One region of the Bacillus sp. LQ16 genome, then DNA from elsewhere that is predicted to be linked to it. Evidence: riboswitches for the same ligand, from Rfam matches in the RefSeq annotation. Region 1 holds a riboswitch; each other region holds the start of a gene.
What was found. A riboswitch is a leader RNA that binds a small molecule or an ion and turns the genes downstream of it on or off. The one in region 1 is predicted to bind lysine.

Region 1 (3,217 bases):
CATGCGATAAAACCAGACATTCCGGATGCGTTTAATAACCAAATGTATACAACACCATCACCGAATAAAGAAGCAATGAAAGCAATACTACCAACAATTGACGTTACGATTAACGCGTTAACAGGTACACCGCGGCTATCTAATTTACCAAGAAACTTTGGTGCTTTTCCTTGGCGTGCTAAATCCCAAAGCATACGAGTTGATGCATACATACCAGAGTTACCAGCAGATAGTACAGCAGTTAAAATAACAGCGTTCATAACAGAAGCAGCAAAGGCAACGCCCGCTTTTTCAAAAATAAGTGTAAACGGACTTACTGTAACATCACTTGCAGCAAGGCTTTCAGTTGTATAAGGAATTAATAAACCGATAACGAGAATCGCAAGGATATAGAATAAAAGAATACGCCAAAAGATTGAACGAATTGCTTTTGGGATATTACGTTCTGGATCAGACGTTTCACCAGCAGCTACTCCTAATAGTTCAGTACCTTGGAATGAGAAACCAGCTGCCATAAACACACCGATAATTGCCATGATACCGCCGTTAAATGGTGCATCTGCAACAGTGAAGTTTTTAAATCCAACCGTTTCACCGCCCATAATTCCAAAAATCATCATGAAACCAACAATTAAAAAGATAATAATCGTAACTACTTTAATAAGTGCGAACCAATATTCAGATTCACCAAACCCTTTAACAGATAAATAGTTTAAAAGGAAAATAATAGCTAAACATAATCCGCTCCAAATAAGAGAAGGGGTATCTGGGAACCAAAATTTCATAATTAATGTTACGGCTGCAAGTTCAGCAGCAATCGTAATTGCCCAGTTATACCAATAGTTCCATCCAAGTGCAAAGCCAAGTGATGGATCAACAAATTTTGTTGCATACGTGCTAAAAGATCCAGTAACAGGCATGTAAGCTGCAAGTTCAGCTAAGCTTGTCATTAAAAAATAAACCATAATTCCAATTGCGGCGTATGCAATTAATGCGCCACCAGGTCCAGCTGTATGGATGACACCACCGCTGGCAAGAAATAGTCCGGTACCAATTGTACCACCGAGAGAAATCATCGTAAGGTGACGAGATTTTAATCCGCGTTTTAATTCACCTTGTCCTTGTGTAGTTTGCGTTTTAGAGGTAGATTGATTTGTTGCGCTATTCATGTTCAACACTCCTTTTCTTGTAGGTTAGGAAGGAGCGGGGGAGAAAAATACAAAAAACCGCCAAAGGAATTTGGCGGAACGTTTCACAAATAACCACCCCATCATACCCTTCCGTTAAGATAGCACCCCACGTTTACACGGTAATTTTGTAAACGTGACAGTTCTGTTCCTTTCGGAGACAGCCCCAGCTCATATTTCCAGAGAAGAAATATAAACTTCGGCAACTTTTCCTTTCAAACGGAGTCAGCTGACATTCTCTGTGTCTCGTCCGTTTTACTATTAAAAGTCGCAACCTCTACCTCATCGGATTGATGAGGATTTATATATTGCTAAGATTTTTAATATATGGCAATTGTAATGACTTTCTGAATATATTGCAAGATATTTTGTTAGGAAAAGTCAAAAAATATCGGTTATTGTATAGGAAACGCTTGCAAAACTCCACCCGAACCTACTATTATGTAGCAATAAGCAAAGAAAAAATTGTTATACAAATGTTTCGCAAAAAATATTGAAAAACCCTCTAAATTAAAAGAAAATTCAGAAAAATATAATTCGACATAACTATCAAAAGAGGATTATTCCTTAAATTCGTTTCAAAGAATAAGTATAAATTTAACGAATAGGATGAATATTCTTTTTATTTTTAGTAAAATTGAGGTATTGTTTAATTGAAAAGGGGAAATCAATATGAAATTAGAAACAGAAAGGCTCTATATAGTGCCGTGTACAGAAGAGAGAATTCAAATTGCTAACGAGCAAGGATACAATAGCGGTCCGCATATTGTAGGGCATGTAAAGAATGTAAAACAAGATGTGGCTTTATTACCATGGGGGGCGTGGTATGTTCTTCGGAAAGAAGATGATAGCGTTTTAGGTGATATTGGATTTAAAGGTGGACCAAACGAGAATCAAACAGTGGAAATTGGCTATGGATTTATTGAGAAATATTGGAATAAGGGCTATGCAACAGAAGCTGTAAGAGAACTAATCGATTGGGCTTTCAAAACAGGAGAGGTAGAAACAATAATTGCAGAGACACTTCTAGATAATTATAGTTCGATTCGTGTTTTAGAAAAGTTACATATGAAGAGAGTAAATGCTACAGAAACGATGATTAATTGGAAAATAGAAAAATAAAAAATACCGCTCTAAATTGGGCGGTATTTCTTATAGTTATGGTAGCATTTGCTTCTGATCATTTGGATACTCAGCGGTTGATGCGTTAGGACGATTGGAATGATTTCGAACAGCAATGAAAATAGAAATAATAACGACAAGACCAACTGCAACGTAAGAAAGTGAAATAATAGTTGGATCCACTTTAAATGTAGTAAGCAGTGTACGTATATTCGTAAAGATAATAAGACCGCCAACTAATACCCCAAGTAAATGTGCTGGAACGATACGAACTAACCATGCAGCAATTGGAGCTGCGACAATACCGCCAAGCATTAACGCAAATACCCAAACCCAGCTTACTTGTTCCCAGCCAAGTGAGATGAAGAAGCCAATTGTTGCAGCAAGTGAAACAGGAAATTCACTCGTATCTACAGATCCAATAACTTTTCTAGCTTCATTTCCTCTTGCTAGAAGAACAGGCGTCGTAATCGGCCCCCAACCACCGCCACCAGTTGAATCAACGAATCCAGCGAATAAACCAAGCGGCACAAGTTGTTTTGCAGACATACGCTTATTTGAAGTGACAATTTGTTTTTGAATGATGAATCGTAATAAAATATAAACCCCTAAAGTAAATAAAAATACGGAAATGTACGGTTTGATTACATCGCCAGGCAAATTACTTAAAAAACATGCCCCAACAAATGCGCCGATTGCCCCAGGTAATGTAAGTCTAGAAACGGTATATTTATCAACGTTTCCAAATTTGATATGAGATGCGCCAGAAGCTGCAGTTGTAACCACTTCAGCTAAATGAACGGACGCGGAAGCTACAGCCGGTGCAATACCAAACATTAATAATAGTGAAGTAGACGTTACCCCATACGCCATTCCAAGTGCTCCATCGATCAATTGAGCGAAAAATC
Region 2 (3,217 bases), 1.2 Mb from region 1:
CTGAACTACTTCGCCAACGAGCTCTGCACCATGCTTAGTGAGTCTCGATACCATTTCGTCAATATCTTGAACGGTGAACATGACGCGTAGATAACCGAGGGCGTTTACAGGAGCTTTTCGGTGATCTGCTATAGTAGGAGGGGTGAGAAATCGCGAAAGTTCAATTCGGTTGTGGCCATCTGGAGTGACCATCATAGCGATCTCTACGCACTGAGAACCGAGTCCAGTTACGCGACCAGCCCATTCACCTTCGACATTGGCTCGACCTTCGAGATTCAAGCCAATCTCCTCAAAGAAAGAGATTGCGTTATCAAGAGATTCTACAACGATGCTGACATTGTCCATTCGTAGTAATTTGTTTTTTGCCATAGTCTTATCTCCTTATGTATAAAAGTTCATTATTTAATCATCCTCATAATTATACTACTAAGTAGTTACAAATTCCTTTCAGTCAAAAACACCTTGTCACAGTATAGGAAAAATTGACAAGGTGTTTTTTTATATGTCATATAGCATCTTGTTAACGAACAGCTTTTATTTAATAGGAAGGAAGTAGATTAATATGATTTTTTTATAAGTGTTACTGAGCATATCAAATTAGCTCATTTGCACTAAAGGCTCAATTTTCGCCATAAATGATTGATGCAGTGCCTCAACACCTGTTACTAAATGAAGGCGGTCAATAACGACAGACACTTTAATTTCTGATGTACTTACCATTTTAATATGAATATCTTCTTCTTTTAAAGTAGTAAACATATTTGCAGCGACACCAGGGTTAGATACCATGCCAGATCCTACGATTGATACTTTTGCTAAATGATTTTCATATTCTACTGCTTCATAGTGAAGTGCCTCTTGATTTTGTTCCAATACTTCTAATGTTTCTCTTAAATCATTAGAATGGATGGAGAAGGAGAGATGAACAGTTCCTTCATTTGTAATACTTTGAATGATGATATCTACATTAATATGTGCCGCTGCTAATGTAGAGAAAACAGTTGAAAGTGAACCTTGTTCTAATCCTTTCACTGTGATGCGTGTAATATTATCTTCAAATGCAATACCTTTAACGATTGATTGTTGTTCCATGTTACATTCTCCTTTTACAATTGTTCCGTTTTCTTGTTCCATACTTGAGCGAACTTCTAAAATGACATTATGATTTTTAGCAAACTCAACAGCACGCGGGTGTAATACACCAGCACCGAGGTTTGCAAGTTCTAACATTTCGTCATAAGAAATTTCATCTAATTTATAAGCATCTTTTACAACTCGTGGATCCGTCGTATATACGCCGGTCACATCTGTGTAAATATCACATTTTTTTGCGTTTAGTGCAGCAGCTAATGCGACAGCAGTTGTATCAGAACCGCCTCGTCCAAGCGTTGTAATTTCAAAATCTTCACTGACTCCTTGGAAACCAGCTACAATAACAATCGTGCCTTTAGTAAGATAAGACTGAATTCGATCTGTATTAATTTCAGTAATCCGTGCACTACTATGTACAGATTCTGTCGTAATACCAGCTTGCCATCCTGTTAATGAAATCGCACGATAGCCTTTTGCTTGTAGTGCCATCGTTAATAATGAAATAGTTACTTGCTCTCCTGTCGATAGAAGCATATCCATTTCGCGTTTACTTGGATTTTCTGTAATTGCGTTAGCGAGTGCGACAAGTTCATCCGTGCTTTTTCCCATTGCTGAAACGACAGAGACAACGCTATGACCTCGTTCATATTCTTCAATAATTAAATTTGCTACATGTTGAATGCGCTCGACGCTACCGACAGAAGTGCCACCAAATTTTTGAACAATTGTTTCCATTACAAATTCCTTCTTTCGTCTATTTTTAAGAATAGATTAGGAAATATATAAATCCCAATACTCCTGTAGTTACCATAAAGACAAACAAAAAACACCATCTCAAATAAGTGAGGATGGTGCTGTTACAGGAAAAGGGAAACAGAAAACGGAGCTAATAAAAAAACCGCCAAAAAAGGAATATCATAAAAAATGATATCTCTTTTTTGTAGATAGCTCTTCATACGTACACGTCTGTACATATGACAGTTCTGTTTCTATTCGAAAACAGCCCCAATTGATAAATGCAGAGAAACTTATCAATTTCGGCAATACTTCCTTTCATCTAAGTTCATAGACATCTCTGTGTCTCCATTAGAATACTCATAAGTATCGCAACCTCTATCTCACGTTTTAGGCGAGAGTGTTTGATTTATGAAGTTGTTGGTAACATTTGTTTTATAATAATTTAAATTTTTCGGGGAATCAAGTGTTTTATATATATTTTAAAAATTCTTTCTTTTTTCTGAGGAAGTTTGTGAAAAATGTAGCAAAATAAATTCATTGCATGTACATTAAACTTATAGTGCATAGGAGGTGGGAGAATGAAAAGGAAACAGCCTATTTATGTTGCGACAAAAATGAACACGACAATGGGAAAATTATGGGAATATACGCAAGAACCAGATATACATACAGAGTGGGATGCTCGCTTTACTGAAATTTCGTATTTAGAGAAAAAAGAAGGAGAACCACAGAAGTTTTTGTATAAAACAAAGATTGGATTTGGGCTTGAAATAGCTGGAGAAGGGGAATCAATAGGTGAAATAAGAAAAGAAACTGGTGAAAGAATTTCTTCTTTAAAATTTTGGACGGATAATACATTATCTCTTATTCAAATAGGACGTGGTTATTGGAAGTATACGCCGAATAAAGAATACATCCATTTTGAGACACAATATGATTATGATACAAGATTTGGTCGTATAGGAAATGTGATAGATTCCTATATTTTTCGTCCGTTATTAGGTTGGGCGACTGCTTGGAGTTTTGATGCCTTAAAATTATGGTTAGAAAAGGGGCTTCATCCTAGGTTACTAATTAGAAGAACAATGACGTATTGGCTCGTATGTTTTTTATTTGCTTTTGTATGGATATATCAAGGGATAGTGCCAAAACTACTTTTTACTCATTTAGAAGAAGTAAAGATGCTTTCTGTATTAATCGGTTCAAATGAAAATAGTGTATATATACTTAAAATAATTGGGGTGTTAGAAATAATTTTCGGTGTTGTATGGCTGTTGCCAATAACAAAACGAAAATTATTTATACTGCATATTATTGTATTACTAGTTTTAACATTAGCGGCAGGATTTACGAATATTGCAAGCTTTACAGGGCCGTTTAATCCGAT
Region 3 (3,217 bases), 2.1 Mb from region 1:
GAGCAGCTAAAATCATATCAAACTCCTCATAAGTCCCCTTTTCTTTCGGATCTTGATGTGAATCTAAATACGTATATGTAGAGCGCGAAGAAACTTTTGGAGATAAGAGAAAATAACAGGATCCAAAACGCGGAGCCGGCCCATCTGGATGTAACATTAAATTTAGCGCTCCGTATTTTGGACGTTGATCATTCGTTACGCCTTCTAATTGATATGCCCCTCCAAATATTCTCTTTTCCCAAAGGTCACGTTCACCACCAGGGTAAGCAGATACGCTTCCATTAGATAGTAATGTTTCAAATTGACTTTTATATACTCCTTGCTCAAACAATGCTTCAGCAACACTTTTCATACTCGAATCAAGTCTGTCTGGATGAAAGTGTAAAGCAATCCTTGCATGAGATTTTAAATTAGCGACAGCTTCTTCAAATATTTCATCTGTAATATTACACATGTTAAGTATATGATTAATTGTTGCTTTAGCCCCACGTTTTTCGTTCTCTGCATATTTTGAAATATACTCTAAAGCAAATAATTGAGATCTTGATAATTCCATAATCCAATCTCCCCTTTAATTGAAATGACCTTAACCCTTTCAATTAAAAGTGCATTTTTTCCTTCTTATGCAACTAACCTAATTTATTGAACAAAAAGTACTTTAATACAGTCTAATTACAGATACGAGCATTCTTTACGGGTAAATCCACACATTCTACAGAAATGTGATATCCTAGCCATCGCTCAGCAATATGTTCAAATGATAAAACAGATCCCGTTGTAAAAAAACGATGCTTCGGATTCAGATTGTCAGACAAAATTCCTTTGTGCTGTAAAATGGTACTTAACTCTATCACTGTTTCTTCTGCAGAACTAATAATCGTTACATCTTCTCTTAACTTACTTTTAATCACAAACTCTTCTCTATAATCTGATTATTACTATATCCATTGACGTATAAAAATACATTTGTTACTCTTAAAGACGTTAATTTAATATTTAAATCCTCATTCGTATCTCGGTGAGGTAGAGGTTGCAATCATTAAGAGTATCATTTCAGGAGATGTAGTGGCATTGATGAAGGAATGAGAAAGGAATGGTTGCCGAAGTAAGTCGTGTCCACCATGCACGCTTGCTGGGTCTGCATTTAATAAGTGCAGAACTGTCACAAACGTTTCGTTTGTGGAGAGCTATCGAGAGGTATGTCGTGGGTTTCTTATAAGATAGAAAGCATGTAGCGGCAGATTACGTGCTTTTTTTGTTTTGTTTGGGACTTCTCTTCTCTACTAAGAAGACATACATATCTCCTCGCTTGACTTGGTTATACTAACTTTGGAGGTATTTTCTATGCAACAAAAAAAATGGGGCTTTTGGGTACTAACAGCTTTCGTTGTCGGTAACATGGTTGGCGCTGGTATTTTCATGGTGCCAAGTACGTTGGCACAAACAGCAAGCCCACTCGGTGTCACTTTAGCTTGGTTAACAACAGGGTTTGGTGTTTTAATGCTAGCTCTTGTTTTCGGTAATTTAGCAATTCGTCGTCCTGATTTAACGACAGGACCACAAAGTCATGCATATGCTTTATTCTCAACACCAAAAAAGAAAAAAATGGCAGGTTTCAGTATGGTATGGGGATATTGGGTTGCAAACTGGGCAAGTAACGTTGCCATCATTACATCATTTGCGGGATATTTATCACTCTTCTTCCCAATTATGAAAGATACGCGACTACTATTTTCAATCGGTTCTTTTAACATAGAAGTCGGAAAACTAATTACATTTACGATTTGTTCCATCTTACTTTGGGGAACTCATATTATATTAACAAATGGTGTAAGCGGAGCTGGAAAACTAAACTTCTTAGCAACAACAACGAAAGTAACTGGATTCCTTTTATTCATCGTCGTTACGTTATTTGCATTCGAAGCTTCTAAATTTGGACAATGGTACACACCGATGATTGATAAATCAGGTGCATCACACGGTCTTCTTTCACAAGTAAATTTAGCTGCTCTTACAACGCTTTGGGCGTTTATCGGAATTGAATCAGCCGTTCTTTTATCAAACCGTGCTGTTTCTCCAAAAACGGTAAAACGTGCAACAGTTGCGGGATTACTTATTACAGTTGCAATTTACTTAGGAATTACAATTTTAACAATGGGTGTACTTCACGTTGATAAATTACAAGCTTCTGAACGTCCATTAGCAGATGCATTAAACGCTGCAATGGGTCATGGCGGCGGGAAACTGATGGCATTACTTGCTCTTACTTCCCTGTTCGGTTCTATCTTAGGCTGGATTTTATTAAGCTCAGAAGTACCTTATCAAGCAGCAAAAGAAGGTTTCTTCCCTTCCTTCTTCACGAAAACAAATAAAAAAGGAAGTCCAATTTACTCATTACGATTAACAAACATTATGTCGCAAGTATTCCTATTCTCAACATTATCAGGAACCATTGCGGAAGCTTATACATTCGTTATTACCGTATCGACACTGGCCTACCTCATTCCATATCTCGTTTCACCAATCTTCCAGTTAAAACTAGTCGCAACTGGTGAAACATATAAAAATGAAATGCGGGCAAGAATTACAGATGGCATAGTCGCAGTTATCGCACTTTGCTACGCACTATGGGTTATTAAAACCGGCGCATCCGATATAAAAACGTTCCTTCTCGGAATTGGTTTATTCGTAATTGGATTTGCTTTCTATCCATTAATGAATCGTGATCAGAAAAAAAATAACGAAAAGAAAAACGGGCAAGTTGCATAACGCAATTTGCTCGTTTTTTCTTTTGTAAAACATATATAATAGAACAAAGAGGTGAAAAACATGTCAATCGAATCGCTATGGAGCAGTCGCTTCCAACAACATATTCAAAATATCATTACATACTTTGCACGTATGATTAACGGTTTACTATATAGCTTTATCTTTATTTCATGCGTTGGTGCATATTATTATGCTCAGTTTCTAAAAGCATCTCCTTCTAAAGGAATATCTTTAATAATTATAACGATTGTACTTACATTCATTATAACGAGATGCCCTATCCGTACATTTATTCAAAAACCTGATGCTGTCTATTTGCTTGCATTAGAAGAGAAACTAACATCCTATTTCAAAAAATCTCTTCTATACAATTACATCATTCAGCTTTTTCCATTATTATTTACGTTCCTTATTCTCGTACCACTTGCACTGCAATCATTGCAATTAA

Region 2: it holds a riboswitch for lysine, as region 1 does, so the genes downstream of both, AC3EMB_RS09220 (aspartate kinase) here and AC3EMB_RS15020 (amino acid permease) in region 1, are expected to answer to the same signal.
Region 3: it holds a riboswitch for lysine, as region 1 does, so the genes downstream of both, AC3EMB_RS04610 (amino acid permease) here and AC3EMB_RS15020 (amino acid permease) in region 1, are expected to answer to the same signal.

Annotation. Positions count from the first base shown of each region.
Region 1 is NZ_CM173491.1:2,982,957-2,986,173, reverse strand. Features, by position in the region: gene AC3EMB_RS15020 (amino acid permease) at 1-1,169, opposite strand, end outside; lysine riboswitch at 1,282-1,475, opposite strand; gene AC3EMB_RS15015 (GNAT family N-acetyltransferase) at 1,860-2,309, shown strand; gene AC3EMB_RS15010 (sulfite exporter TauE/SafE family protein) at 2,346-3,217, opposite strand, start outside.
Region 2 is NZ_CM173491.1:1,803,547-1,806,763, forward strand. Features, by position in the region: gene AC3EMB_RS09215 (VOC family protein) at 1-369, opposite strand, end outside; gene AC3EMB_RS09220 (aspartate kinase) at 598-1,827, opposite strand; lysine riboswitch at 2,030-2,216, opposite strand; gene AC3EMB_RS09225 (DoxX-like family protein) at 2,409-3,217, shown strand, end outside.
Region 3 is NZ_CM173491.1:905,402-908,618, reverse strand. Features, by position in the region: gene AC3EMB_RS04620 (DUF3626 domain-containing protein) at 1-556, opposite strand, end outside; partial or broken gene AC3EMB_RS04615 (glutamate racemase) at 669-917, opposite strand; lysine riboswitch at 1,017-1,198, shown strand; gene AC3EMB_RS04610 (amino acid permease) at 1,345-2,769, shown strand; gene AC3EMB_RS04605 (ABC transporter permease) at 2,830-3,217, shown strand, end outside.